Regions from separate parts of the Parabacteroides sp. AF19-14 genome, predicted to be linked through region 1. Evidence: riboswitches for the same ligand, from Rfam matches in the RefSeq annotation. Region 1 holds a riboswitch; the other holds the start of a gene.
The links. A riboswitch is a leader RNA that binds a small molecule or an ion and turns the genes downstream of it on or off. The one in region 1 is predicted to bind cobalamin.
Positions count from the first base shown of each region.

Region 1 (7,732 bases):
TTCATCTTTAACAAATGGAGCCATATTTCGTCCCGTGCCATGCTCCGCTTTCAAGCTACCGTCGTAGTAAAGTACCACATCTACAAGGCTACGCATAAAAGAAGCGTAATGATCAATACCTTCCTGTGCGTTTATATCCGGAAAAATCGTGAAATGAACGTTCCCATCCAATAAATGTCCCCACATCACCGCATTTCCGTATCCATAATCCGACAAGACCCCACGCACTTGTTCCAAAGCCTCTCCTAAAACCTCTTCCCGGAAAGCAATATCTTCAATAATAGATACCGTCCCCCGTGGCCGTCTTCCCGCAGCGGAAGTAAATAAACCGTTTCGTACCCGCCAATAAGTAGCGTAAAGCTTCGGATCGGTCGTAAATGATACCGGATATAAGGTCTGTATATCTGCTAGCCGCTCCTCTATATCCCGGAATTGGATTTGAAGTTCTTCTTCCGAATTAGAAGACGTGTCGATCAGCAACGCTACCGCATCCTCGGGTAAAGAATGTAATATCTCCGGCATCCCCGGTTCATCCTCTACCGCATGTAAGGCGTTTCTATCCATCAACTCGGCGGCGGACACCTTGCATTGGCGTAACGGGTCTATGGCTCTGCATGCTTCTATCAAAGAGGGGAAATAAATCAAGGCGGAAGCTTTTAAAGACTCATCCGGGACTGTCTCGAAAGTAACCGAAGAAATAAACCCTAAGGTTCCTTCCGAGCCAACCATTAAATGCATGAGTATATCGTATGGATCGGTATAATCCAAGAAAGAGTTCATTCCATAACCGCATGTATTCTTCAACTCATATTTAGATAGAATCCGGTCTTCCATGTCCGGATTCAACAAGATCTCCAAACGGAAATTCATCAACTTTTCCAATAAGCCTATATGCGTTTGCATGAAATCCCTGCGACTCGCTAACGAAGAAGTATCCAAAAAGGCTCCATCCGCAAAGATAATCTCCATATCCCGGACCGTATTATAGGAGTTATGGATAATACCATAGCTAGAACCACTCGAGTTATTCGCTACGATCCCGCCGATACGTGCGGATTTGATGGAGGCAGGGCTAGGCCCTAGCTTACGGGCATAAGGTTTCAACCAGCGGTTCGCCTCTTCTCCAGTTATACCACAAGGGAATTTAGCCAAACTCCCATCTCCTGAAATCTTAACCTTTCCATAGTCAGGACTGATTTCTATCAATACAGAATCTGAAATAGTCTGGCCAGATAAAGAGGTCCCCCCAGCTTTAAAGGTTACAGATTTACCAGTCTTCTCACATTCAGCAAGAACACGTTTTACATCCTGCTCACAACTCACGATTTCAACTCGTTTGGGATTCAACCTGTAAATCCCGGCATCTGTTCCCTTCGCTAATGTAGTTAAAGCATCAGCATATACCTTTTTTATCTTCATAGTCTAATACCTTTATTTGTCTAGAAACGACATTTCAACAAAGATATGAAACCTTTAAGACAATCAGGGCATTTCTCTAAAATAACGAGGAGAATACCCGAATACTAGCTCCGGATGGAAAATCCAGATTAAATCTTTCAATAGATATTCCGGATGTATAGGGAATTCCTCGTAATAAGGAACTGCACCTGTATTACAGGTATAAATCCGTTTTTTTTTAAAAGCGTCGAAATTCTCGTAAGGAGTATATTCGGAGCGTAAATCGTTATAGGTCATCTCAGAAGACTGATTATATTTAACAAGCCAAATATCCGCATGGATCGCTTTATCAAACACGGTCTCAAATGCTAAGGGGGTACTTCCGGCACCCGGTAAATCCTTAAACATATAATCGGCTCCGGCGTCCTCGATAAGATGAGCCATATAACTATCTCCGGATGGTACATACCACGAAGAGCCGAACTTCTTCTCCGACAAAACAGTAGGACGATTATCTATATTTGCGGTTAAGTCCTTTAGAGACAAATAGGCTTGCTCTGTTTCTTTAAATATAGAATCGGCCATCTCTTCCTTTCCGAATAGCAAACCATAAAAGCGAATCCACTCCGTACGCCCCAAAGGAAATGCCTCCATATAGTCGGCTCCTTCGATAATGGGTATCCCTATCTTCTCGACAGGCCCATAACTACTGTTCTGGAATGGGGAAGCTATCACGAGTTCCGCGCCGATCTCTATCATTTTCTCTATATTCGGAGAGGTAGCCTCACCTAAATCAGCGATTCTTCCGGCCTGTATACCCTCTTGTATGGCAGGAGTATCCATATAACGAGGCTCACAAACGCCTATAACCTTATCGGTTTCGTGCAGTTGATCAATAATAGCCGCATGAACAGAAGTATAAATCACAATATCTTTTACCGGGACCTTCACGATCGTCCCTTTGGGTAATCCGCCGGGAACCGACTTTGTCCGGTCTACCAATAAATAGCGTTGAAGCAGACGGGTGCTATCCCACGGATCACGAACTTCCACCATTATATAGGTATCAAAGCGCTGAACCGTGAAACCTTGGGCATATTGAATACTATCAGAGGAAAGAGCTTCCTTGGAAGAAGTTTGCTTTCCGGATGGCGTACATGCCACCATCCAGAAAGCGAACCCTAAGAGAATCAGTAATCGCATTAGATATTATCTTTTTGAGCGAGGACTACTTTCATGGGATTTAAACCGGCCTCAAACTTCTTGAACAATTTACCGTCACCTCCGAAACAATAGATATCGCCATTATTCTTATAATCAGACTCTGCGACATAGACATTTCCACCCACGGCACTGATTGAATAAGGGGATTGTATTGAGGTTCCATCTGTAATAAAGCTCGTTCCCGCAGATTGGCTCTTTGTATCAAATGTTAAAAATGCAGGGCTAGACATTCCCCATTGCGCATAGAACAGAAATAGCTTGCCATCCTCATAGGCCATCTCCGTTGCGTTTGGACAATTCGTAAGGGAAGTAACCTCATAAGTCTCCGTATTTATCTTTTGTACCGTATTGGGTATATCCGCATAGTTACCCATAGAAACCACATATACATTTCCTTGCTCATCCGCCTGTATCCGTGTGGGATTCAATACTACATCCAACTTCTTTATCTCTGTAAAAGTAGACAGATCAACCACTGATACCGTTTTATCATACCCAACCTCGGTACTGTAATCCATACCTCCGGAGTTTGAGACAAACAATTTATTAGAAGATACCGCCAATTGTTCCGGATTCCGTCCGACCTTTACTTTCGCCTCAACCTCCAAGGATGCGGTATCCAAACGAGCGACATATCCATTATAATAGCTAATATAGACTTTTCCACCCTCTGATACCATATAACGGGGCTGCCCCTCTGTCTTGACTTGCTTAATGGATTTTGCCTTCAGATCTGTCACTTCTATCGTAGACTCTCCATATACCGCGATATACATCTTATCGCCATACACGATCATATCCTGTGCCGTATCTCCCAGCCCCCTGCCATTTTGAGCCAAGAAATAATCGGGGACAACCTCATCCTTTTCTATGTCGTACATATATAAAGAAGAGTTGTTATTTCCCATATTGCCCGAATTCAAGAAATATAAAGCCATGAAAGAACTATCCTTCACAAAATCAATAACTCTTACGGAAGCATAAACAGAAGACTCACCTTCCGCATTTGCGGCTATAACTAATAAATAGCCTATATTTACGACATCCGTAATAGCATATGAATGTGTTCCAACTTCTACCTCCGCAATTTTCATATCTTTAGCGGTTCCATCAGAGGAACCATAAATCACGTACTTTGTTACATTGTCAACAGAAGACGGAGCTGTCCAATTTAAGGTTCCGCTAACTTTTAAAGCTTCCGGATTCTCATCCGTAAAACTGACATTAGTTACAGATACATTTGGTATGTTCAGTGAAGGCTCATTGTCATCATCACAGCTGACAAACGAGAAAGACATCAATGCACACAAGGCAGAGACACAAACTAAATTCTTCTTTTTCATTACTTTACTTTTATAGTTTACTAATAGGATAAACAAATACTTAAACGCCAAGAACGGCCCGGCATGGGATAATACTGAATAACATCATAATTCACGTTCGCAAGATTTAACAATTCACCTTGCAAACGCAAACCGAAATATCGAAAACGAAAATCTCGATTTATAGAAATACTCTGTTCTATATAAGAATCAATCCTGTTCCGATCTATATTTTGCGGCAATGCATAACGATCACCAACCGCAGTCAGTATATAAGAGACATTTACCCATGGATTTTCCAAGGTTACGGAAACCGTGCCAGAATGACGAGGTGTATAAGGAATCTGATCCTTATAATTCTTAGCTTCCGGATCTGTCACATCAACCGCGTATTGAAAAGAATAAGTGGAAGCCAAAAGCAAGCTCATTCGTAAGGGCAATCGGAATTGTGTAGATAAATTTACATCTACCCCTTTAATATCCACTTCGCCCATATTCATCATCTTCCAAACATACATGGTAGGTAAAGCCACGATCTTATCTTTCACCGTATTATAATATCCATCCGCCGAAATACTGAAATGCCGCAGCCAATCCCCACAGGAAGAACTCCATGTTACCCCTACATTATATTGGGAAGTTTCTTCCGGTTTCAAATTTGTATTTCCCATACGGAGGTAATACAAGTCCGTAAATGTAGGAACCCGGAATATATCTTTGTAAGAGGCACGTATCCGCAAAGTACTTTCCGAGAATGGCCGCCAAGACAAACTTACAGCCGGGGATAAACGCCTCTTATCATCCGGTTTTTCCCCTTGCTCCACTTTATCAGTGATATATGTTCCCAATAAACTAGCGGTAGCCGTGAATCGACTGTTCTTATATTGCACCGCTAGTACTGATTGAGAGGCCATTCGCTTTGGATTAGGGCCGTTCACAAAATTATTGTCCAGCATAGAGCGAGTTAAATCCGTAGTCAACGTCGCCGATACATACTTTATAGGAGTATACAGCAAACCTACAGAGCCATAATACTCATTCTGTGTATTCAAATCGACTTGTTCGCCCGCAGCATATTTATCATTTATATCTAAATAACGAGTAAAAGCATAATTATACTTAGCCATGGCCCGTAGCGTAAATTTCTCATTAAGAACATTCTTATACCCCGATTGCACGAAAAAGTTATTATCCCATAATCGTTCAGAAGTGTTCTTGTTATATAAATTAACAGAACCGGGAAGCCCCCGCTCCGAATCAAAATAGTACGCCTTAAAGGAAAGTTCGCCTCCCCTTCCAAAATCGCCGAATAGATTACCTTCCAAATGGAAAGAATGGATATCGCTATTTCTTCGCTTCTCTCTCGTTTCCAATTCCCCATTAATTAATGTATAGGGATATTGTCCATCCGCACGCACGAAATCACCATGTAAGGATGCGCTCCAACGCTTTCCTAATTTTTGATCATAATGCAGCACAGGATTAAAAAGCCCGAAGGAACCTCCCTTAACCTTAAGATAAGTATGAAACGATTTGTCTTTAAACGTGGGCTTTCCGGTTTGTATATTCAAGGCGCCTGCCGAAGCATACACCCTTGCCGTTTGGAAAATGTCATCCGACTGCCCGATTGACAAGGAAACCATCTCCACATTATCCAACGAGAAACGGCTGATATCGACTTGCCCGCTTTGCGCGTCCGTAATCGTCACCCCATCGTAACTGACGGCGGTATGCTTCGCTCCCAAGCTACGTACCGAGACCGTTTTCAATCCTCCGATCCCCCCATAATCCTGTACCGTAACTCCCGAGAAGCGTTTCACGGCCTCGGATAGGTCTTGTACTCCCAAGCGATCGATTCCCGCCCGGTCCATAATTTGCAAAGGCGTACCTTCACGGGTGACCGACGGACGTACCTTCTCCACCACTTCCACCCCGGAAAGCTCGTGATAGGCCGTCGTATCGATCTGTTGACCGTAAGCGACACCCAAAGAGAATAACCATGCGCTAAAAACGCATAGGCATCTTATAAGATATAAATCTCGCATAGCAACATTTAGATTTACCAACGTCTTCACCCGAAACGTCGCATAACAAAATCATGGCAGGTTTTCTGGCTCGTCCACCCTCTGTCGGCTACCTTCCCGCCTATCCGATAGGCAGTGGCAACAAGATTTGCCGGGGCTCCAAGGACTTACAGCTACGGGTACAGCTCCGGACTCGCACCGGATTCCCTTTTACTGATTATTATCGGAATCGATAACATCTACACCTTGATTGGCCGCAAAGATACATGTTTACTTTTTGATTAGCAACAAAAAAGCCCCCCGGCGAATCACTTCGGCGGAAGGCTAGGGAGTTTACACTTTTCTAAACATTACTAACAACAAAATATTTATTCTATGTATAAAAGAATAATATCATTAACTGTGCGGTCAACACACGCAAAAACATGGTCAATGGATAAACCGTCGCATATCCAACCGCCGGCGCATCATTTCCTGCCGCCATATTGGAATAGGCTAACGCAGGAGGATCGGTCGTACTTCCCGCAATCAATCCCATCAACGTAAAATAATTCAGTTTATAAAAATACCTTCCCACACAACCGATAATCAGTAGAGGCAATAACGTTATTATAAAACCATAACCGATCCAAGCTACACCACCCTTATTGACTATCGTATCGACAAAACCTTCACCCGCACTCAATCCCACGCAGGCGAGAAACAACGTGATTCCTAATTCCCTCAATAGTAAATTAGAACTTTGCGTGGTATAAGTAACCAATTTATAACGATAACCGAACCGGCTTATCAATATCGCAACGATCAACGGACCTCCCGCTAATCCTAATTTCACCGGTTGAGGAATACCCGGAAAACTAATAGGAAGACTTCCCACGATAATACCCAAAACTATACCAACAAAAATAGTCACCAAATTAGGTTCATTCAAGCGTTTCATTGAATTACCCAGCGTCTCGGCAACTTTCTCCACCGCCAATTCACTACCGACCACTGTCACCCGGTCGCCTATTTGCAAGACCAGATTAGGAGTAGCTACCAACTCCAGCCCCGCACGATTGATCCGAGTCACGTTAATTCCATGTAAACGGCGTAACTGCAAAGCCCCTAATTGCTTACCGTTGATTTCAGACCGGGTAACCAAAATACGCCGGCTGATAAACTGGCTTTCCGCCGGAATCCATTGCTTACGATCCATCTGTATTTCTTGACCGATAAAAGTCTTTATCGCCTCCACGTCATGCTCTGCGGTAATAACAAAAATCTTATCATCTCCATTCAATACCGTGTTCCCCGCCACGATCTCTATCCGATTCGTATCGTTACGTAAAATACGGGAAATAACAAATTCACGGTGTTCCAACAATTTAGATAGCTCACTTACGCTACGACCAAAAATCGCCGGATTCTTCACCACCAAAGAGATAGGTACAGCCTCTCCTCCCGATTCCGTATCCGTCTCTTCTTCCAATTGTTCCGTCTCCTTCGCAAAAGAGATACGGAAAACATAACGGATAAAAATCATCGACAAGATAATGCCGATCACACCTAACGGATAGGCAACCGCATATCCTAAAGCGATCGTTTCATCCGAGATCCCCGTCATATCTGAATAAGCCTGTTGAGCAGCGCCCAATCCCGGTGTATTCGTCACTGCTCCGGATAAGATACCTACCATTGTCGGTATAGGAATGCCTGTAATATAATGTATAATCAAGGCAGTAATCACCCCTAGAAAAACAATACCGCAAGCAAGCATATTCA
Region 1 covers NZ_QTMJ01000006.1:112,150-119,881, forward strand. Annotated here, with positions in the region: gene DWX33_RS08225 (FAD-binding and (Fe-S)-binding domain-containing protein) at 1-1,419, opposite strand, end outside; gene DWX33_RS08230 (ABC transporter substrate-binding protein) at 1,483-2,601, opposite strand; gene DWX33_RS08235 (DUF5074 domain-containing protein) at 2,601-3,965, opposite strand; gene DWX33_RS08240 (TonB-dependent siderophore receptor) at 3,986-5,989, opposite strand; cobalamin riboswitch at 6,027-6,232, opposite strand; gene DWX33_RS08245 (putative transporter) at 6,342-7,732, opposite strand, start outside.

Region 2 (7,732 bases), on a different contig from region 1:
GAACCCCGGCATCCAGAAGGAAGAGGTCGAGAAACTGCGCACCAACTACAATAACGACAATAGCCTGCGAAGCAAAGTATCCCCCGCTTACATGCAGTACATCGAGAGCAGTCTAATTAACTTATACAAGAACGGTATCATCTCATCGCAGGATCTGGACGAGCTACGGAAAGAGGAATACTCACGTGTCAACCTCTTGGAGAACGCCGTCGCACAGCCCCGCTACGTGAGCGACTTCTTCACCGTGCGCACCGCCTACGAGTTCATTATCAACAACTGCCCGTCACGGCTGGACAAATCCATCCTGCAATCGTGTGACATCAATAACTACCTCACCGAGAACATATCCTATGCCGCTGACATGTCCGACAAGATCAAGGAGGATATGCTACAGGGCGTATCGATCGCCAACGGCATGGTACAAGCCGGAGAACGTATCGTAGACCGGGGCGAGATCATCGACAACCATACCTACAACGTGCTCCGTTCCCTAAAGGCCATACACGAGGCCAAGACCGGGGGCACGCAGACGCAAGGCATCATATTGGCCGGACAATTCGTGCTCGTCTTCGGGCTAATGTTCTGTTTCTGGCTCTACCTATGGTCTTTCCGCTTGAAGATATTCCACAACCGGAAGAACGTACTATTCTTGATCCTCTGCATATTCGTGAGTTGCATCCTTACGGAACTATGTGTTACCTACGCATTATTCAACGTATATATATTGCCGTTCGCCATCGTACCGATCGTAGTACGTACCTTCTTCGATTCCCGGACGGCGCTTTTCACGCACCTTATCATCGTGCTGATCTGCTCGTTGATGGTACCTTTCCCGCATGAGTTCCTGTTGCTACAAACCATAGCGGGCATGGTCGTGACGTTCAGCCTGAGAAACCTGAGCGAACGTTCGCAACTGATCCGGTGCGCATTCTTCATCTTCCTCTCGTACGCCATCTGCTACATGAGCCTCACGTTGTTCCAAGAGGCGAACCTGAATAAGATCAACTGGATGATGATGCTCTATTTCGGCATCAACTTCATCCTCGTCATGTTCACCTACGTATTGGTATATATGCTGGAGAAGACGTTCGGCTACGTATCGGACATCACCTTGGTGGAACTGTCCAACATCAACAACCCGATCTTGAAAAAGCTTAGCGAGACTTGCCCGGGCACGTTCCAGCACTCCTTGCAGGTATCCATCCTCGCTTCCGAGGCGGCCGCCAAGATCGGCGCCAACGCCCAACTGGTACGTACCGGCGCCCTTTATCACGACATCGGGAAGATGAGCAACCCCGTCTTCTTCACCGAGAACCAATCGAGCGTGAACCCGCATAACCAGTTATCGTTCGACCAAAGCGCGCAGATCATCATCAGCCACGTCACCGAGGGCGTGAAGATCGCCGAGAAGGCCCTGTTACCCAAGGCGGTTATCAGCTTCATCCGTACGCACCACGGGCGTGGCAAGGCGAAGTATTTTTACAACTCTTTCAAGAACCAATACCCGGACAAGCCGATTAACGACGAGCTATTCACCTACCCCGGCCCGAATCCCTTCTCGAAGGAGACCGCCGTACTGATGATGGCCGATTCCGTGGAAGCCGCCTCCCGCAGCTTGAAGGAACATACCGAAGAGAGTATCAGCGCCTTGGTGAACAAGATCATCGACGGGCAGATCGCCGACGGCTTGCTAAAGAGCGCTCCGCTGACCTTCAAGGACGTGGAGACCATAAAGAGCGTATTCGTAGACAAACTGAAAACCATGTTCCATACCCGAATCAGCTATCCGGACTTGAAAAAACAATAATTATCAAGCAGATAGGCATACAGCCATCGGCACAGAACCATAATGCCTATTGTAAGGTTCTTATAATCGCAGTTATAAGCATCTTACAATGGGCATTCTAGCAACCTTACGATGGGCATCGTAATAATCGGCAATATTCCAACAACCCGGCGCAAGCGTCTTCCAATAGATCCAAGACCAGCTCGAAGCCCTCGGCACCGCTATAATAAGGATCCGGGACGTGATCGTACAACTTATTCCGGGAGAACTCGGTCATCCGATGTATCTTAGCGACGGATTCCAGATCGGGAGCCATCCGTTTCAAATCCGTTATATTTTGGTCGTCCATGCCGATAATCAAATCGAAGTCATGGAAGTCCCACTGACGTACCGGACGGGAGATCGAATCCAACGAATATCCCCTGCGAGCCGCATGCGCCCGCATCCTTGAATCTGCCCGGTCTCCCTCATGATAGCCGGTGATCCCGGCGGAATCGATCTCGATCCGAGCTTCCAGCCCCGCATCCTTCACCAACTTCTTCATTACCGCCTCCGCCGAAGGGGAACGGCATATATTTCCCAAACACACAAACAACAACCGTATCTTTTCCTCCTTCATCCCTAAGCTCCTTTCCTTTAATTTTCAATTTTCAATTCTCAATTCTCCATTTTCAATTCTCAAGCCGGGTCCACATCATAATGAACCAACAACTGCTTAAATAGCGCATATCCCTGCATCTCCGCATGAATCCCCTCCAATATCTCACGAAGCGGAGCGATCCCGGCGGATATCTCGATCTTCAAGACGATCTTCTTGATATGAAGCGTCTGTACCCGAGTGATAGGCGGCGTAACCGGCCCCAACACCCGCTCACCCAAACGAGCACGAAGTTTCTCGGCGTATAAAGCAGACATTTCCTGCAAAGCCTCCTCATTCCGACTTCGAAGGATCAAGACGATCAAACGGTAGTAAGGCGGGTAACGGAACATACTACGCTCGCTCAATTGCAAGCTCACCATTTCCTTATAAGCAAAATGCTGCACCATACGGATCAAAGGATGCTCCGGCTGAGTAGTCTGCAAGATCACCGTACCCCGCTTATCCCGTCGTCCGGCACGTCCGCTAACCTGTACCATCAATTGATAAGCCCGCTCGTGCGCCCGGAAGTCAGGGAAATTCATCAGGCTATCGGCACTCAGGATTCCGACCACGCTGACATTCCCGAAATCCAATCCCTTCGACAACATCTGGGTACCAATCAAGATTTGTGTCTTCCCCTTCTCGAAATCCGAGATGATCCGCTCGTAAGCCGTGCGGGTACGGGCCGTATCGAAATCCAGCCGCTCCACCTTCGCCGCTGGGAATTGCCCAGCGATCTCCTCCTCTACCTTCTCCGTACCGAAGCCTTGCATCTTGAACTCCGTCCCCTTACACTCGGGACATACCTGCGGCAAGCGGTAGGTATAACCGCAATAATGGCAAACCAGCTGATTATGCGCCTTGTGGTAGGTAAGGCTAACGTCGCAATTCACGCAACGAGGCACCCACCCGCACCCTCGGCACTCGATCATCGGGGCGAATCCCCGGCGGTTCTGGAATAGGATCGCCTGCTCGCCCCGGGATAGGGCCTCCCGCACCTTCTCCACCAACAGAGGGGAGAAAAGGGTATCTTTCATGATCTTCTTGCGCTTTAGCTCCTTCACGTCCACCGTAATAATCTCCGGCATCAAGCAATCACCGTAGCGGGTAGATAACTCAACCAGACCGTATTTCCCCGCCGTAGCGTTGAAATAAGAATCGATGGAGGGAGTGGCGGAACCCAATAAGGTCTTACCGCCGTGCATACCCGCCAAGACGATGGCAGCGTTACGGGCATGGTAACGGGGTGCCGGGTCCTGCTGCTTATACGTATTCTCATGCTCCTCGTCCACGATAATCAAGCCCAAGTCCTTAAACGGAAGGAAGAGGGACGAACGGACCCCCAATACCAGCATAGGCTCGTCGTTATGCAATAGCTTATTCCAAACTTCCACCCGCTCGTTATCCGAGAACTTAGAGTGGTAGACCAATAGCTTATCCCCGAATAATTTCGCCAGCCGTTCCGTGATCTGGGTCGTGATAGCGATCTCCGGCAACATATATAAAACCTGCCGCCCCAGCCGCAAGACCTCATGGATCAAACGGACGTATATCTCGGTCTTACCACTGGAAGTCACGCCATGAAGCAAGCAGACCTCCTTCGTCTTGAAAGCCTCATGGATCTCTCCATAGGCTTTCTCTTGCGCCGGACTGAGCGGATTCGGCTCTTGCAAGCGGCAGACAGATACTTGCAAACGACCCACCTCTTTCTCGTAACTCTCCAAGATACCCCGTTTCAGCAGCCCCTCCAATACCGCAGAGGTATAACCACTGCGTTCCAATAGCTCTTTCTTGGAAAGCTCCTTCGATAAAGCGGGATTCAAGGTATGGCTTAAATCCAAGAAGCTGACCAGCAGAAGCTCTTGCTTCTTCGCTCGTTTCAAATCCTCGAACACCGCCTGTAATTTCGTCTCATCCCGGTAAGCCTCGGCCAAACGGATAAACGCCTGTGTCTTGGGAACGAATCCTCGCTTTAGCTCCTCGCTCACCTCGACCGCCCCTTTCACCATCAAGGAAGAGACGATCGGGACAACATTTCGAAGACCGGTCTTCTTCTCCAACTCCGAGATCGTCAATTTCAAAACCCCGCTAAAAGCATCCAGTACCGCTTGCTCGTTCGGGCGCAAGGGGGCGGTGGCCTCGAAATCCTCATTATAAGTAACCGCCGTCTCGCTTTCCAACTTTAAGCCGGAAGGCAAGGCCGCCTTATACACGTCGCCCAGCTTACATATATAATAAGAAGATATCCATTTCCAGAAACGGAGTTGCGGACGGCGGAGCACCGGCGTGGCATCCAGCAAAGCGTAGATCTCCTTCGTCTCAAAATCGGATACCGGTTCCCGGTCGTGTACCTCCATGACGATAGCCGTATAATATCGTTTCTTCCCGAAATGCACGATCACCCGGCAACCGGGAGTCACGGCTCTCTCCAGATCTTCGGGTATCCGATAGGTATAGCTATTCTCCAAAGGAAGGGGAAGTATGACGTCCGCGTATTTCATTCAAACAGGTGTTTCATTACGAGCCCAAAAATAACAAAAAAGGCCGGACTTCTAAAGCCCAGCCTCTCTCATTTTATTTTCACCTATTTAGAACAAGATCGCTGCCGTGATAGACCATCCACGGTTCTTTCCGGCACCGTCGGAGAGGTTCACCTTCTCAATGCTATAGTTATCAGTCAGTCCCAGACCATAATTGAAACCCACCTGCAAGTGACTGATCAGTTCCACGCCGGCACCGAAGTTAAGACCTGCGCTGAAATTCTTCGCCTTCACCTGATCCGCTACGGAACCCGGGATATCCCAAAATTTATCACCGCCTACACGGAAACCGATATACGGACCGGCTGCCAAATACGTCTTGACGATCGGTAAACCGAATTTCCATTTCAAGTTGACCGGAACATCGATATAATCCGTCTTCATCGAAGTCTTAACCCCGCCAGCCGAGGTCGTCTCCAAACCTTTTTGCGAATACAACACCGCCGCATCGATCCCGACACCCACCAACGGTAAGGTCGTCTCGATCATCGGACCCACTTGGAAGCCGGTTACGTTATCCGCTTTCAACACGTCCGAGTTGAAATGAACAGACGATATATTCACACCTCCCTTGATACCGAATTTAAGCTGAGCGTTCGCCGGAAGCGCCATCAACGCTAGCAAGGCAACCATAACAAGTCCCACAATTTTCTTCATATTCATACTTCTTTTGTTAATTACTCGTTGCAAATAAACGCACTTTTCTAATAATAAACAAATATTCTCTATAGAGTGTTCACGGAATACCCCAGTCCTTTAAACGCAAAGAAAGCATGCATCTTACACACGGAGCTCATCCCGTCGGTCAGATTCATGCTTCTTTCCCTAATTATTATGGCAAAATAATTATCCGAAACCATGAGACGACTTGATAAGAAAACCTTGGATAAAGAATAGTAAAAACCGGATACGGTTCTTGCGTTCTCTTCCGGCCTTTCCTCGAAGCCGTCGAAAATATACACGCCTTGCAGGTCTTCTGACTTACTTCCGGTCTTAAGCGCCTTCCCATTCACTTGAATGAACAGTGGCAACAGTATTGCTCAACCCGTTTATGAAGCTTACAGCAGCGGGACTGTCCGGGATTCTCACCCGATTCCCTTTTAATCCCTATCCGGCGATTGCCGAAAGGGAACAAAGCATGTAGCAAAGATACATAAAGTTTTGATGTAGCCTAACACTTTCCACAAAAAATATCCTTATATTCCCGGTTCCTGATATAGCATAAAGCCGCCCCGATAGCCGTGCGATATTCGGCATACTCCGGTATCTTGAAATGGACATCGCACATCTCCTCCAGACGGGGGAAAATATCCGGGCATTGTGGCAAGCGAGTCAGGTTACCGATCAATACGATATTCTTGATATCGCCATTTAACGAGGCGAAAACAGCTCCTTGTCCGATGGTCTGCAAGACCATATGAACGATACCGAGAGCGATATCCTCAACCTTAGCGTTCGCGTCCGCTTTTCCGAAAATAGAGGCTGTCACGTCCAGCGGCAGGCCGGGTAGCGGATGCGGCGTAATATCCCGGATATGCAAGTCGATATCATTCAAGGAACCGTGCTCGGCCAAAGACGCTATTTGGTGAAAGTCATGCGTTTTCAATAATAGCTTAGACAAGCCGAGGATTGTTCCGCCACCGATACCCAATCCCCCGATATGCTCGATCGTGGAGCCTTGTACCTTGACAAAGGAGGTACCCGTTCCCATGCTGACCACCAATAGACTGTCCAGTCCCGTATTATATTGCGCCCCTAGCCCATTCGCAAGGAACTCATCCGTCTTCGCGGTTGGTAAGCCATATAAAGGTTGATCGATATAGGCGCTACCTACACCCGTCAAGATCACTTTCTCTATATTCGAGAGCGAGATGTTATTATCATAAATATACTTACCGAAGGCTCCGAATAAAGAGGTTACCGGATCGGTAGCTTTCACGAACATCGGGTTCTTGATCTTCTTATCCTCCACGCCGACGATCTTGGTCGTGCTACCTCCCACATCTATACCTATAACGATTCCCATGATTCTTTCCCTTTTTAATTGAATAATCGCTACAAAAGTACATAAACCCGCATACAATACTAAAAAAGGCCGGACAAAATCAATTGTCCAGCCTCTCTTTATTTAAAAACCGTAAGGTCTAAACTCTATTTATTCGCCTAACAAGATCTCAAGGATCTGGCAAGCTGCCTTCGATACGGAAGTACCCGGGCCAAAGATAGCGGCAACGCCAGCCTTATACAAGAAATCATAGTCTTGAGCCGGGATTACACCTCCAGCAATAACGATGATGTCCTCACGACCTAGTTTCTTCAACTCCTCGATAACCTGCGGAACCAACGTCTTATGACCAGCGGCCAAAGAAGAAACGCCCATTACGTGAACGTCGTTCTCCACAGCTTGACGGGCAGCCTCGGCCGGAGTCTGGAACAACGGTCCCATATCTACGTCGAAACCACAGTCCGCATAACCAGTAGCGACAACCTTAGCGCCACGGTCGTGTCCGTCCTGACCCATCTTAGCGATCATGATACGAGGCTGACGGCCTTCTTTCTTAGCGAATTGCTCGCAAAGCTCGCAAGCTTTCTGGAAGTCTGCGTCTTTCTTAGTTTCTGATGAATACACGCCTGAAATAGTTCTAATGATTGCTTTATAACGACCTACAACCACCTCGCAAGCATCGGAGATCTCTCCCAATGACGCACGCAAGCCGGCAGCCTTAACAGCCAACTCTAATAAGTTGCCCTTCTTCGTCTTCACGC
Region 2 covers NZ_QTMJ01000005.1:221,454-229,185, reverse strand. Annotated here, with positions in the region: gene DWX33_RS07405 (HD family phosphohydrolase) at 1-1,807, shown strand, start outside; gene DWX33_RS07400 (low molecular weight protein-tyrosine-phosphatase) at 1,914-2,405, opposite strand; gene priA (primosomal protein N') at 2,465-4,927, opposite strand; gene DWX33_RS07390 (porin family protein) at 5,015-5,623, opposite strand; cobalamin riboswitch at 5,915-6,118, opposite strand; gene coaW (type II pantothenate kinase) at 6,138-6,992, opposite strand; gene scpA (methylmalonyl-CoA mutase) at 7,122-7,732, opposite strand, start outside.
Region 2: linked by a shared signal. The riboswitch ahead of DWX33_RS07390 (porin family protein) and the one ahead of DWX33_RS08240 (TonB-dependent siderophore receptor) in region 1 are both predicted to bind cobalamin.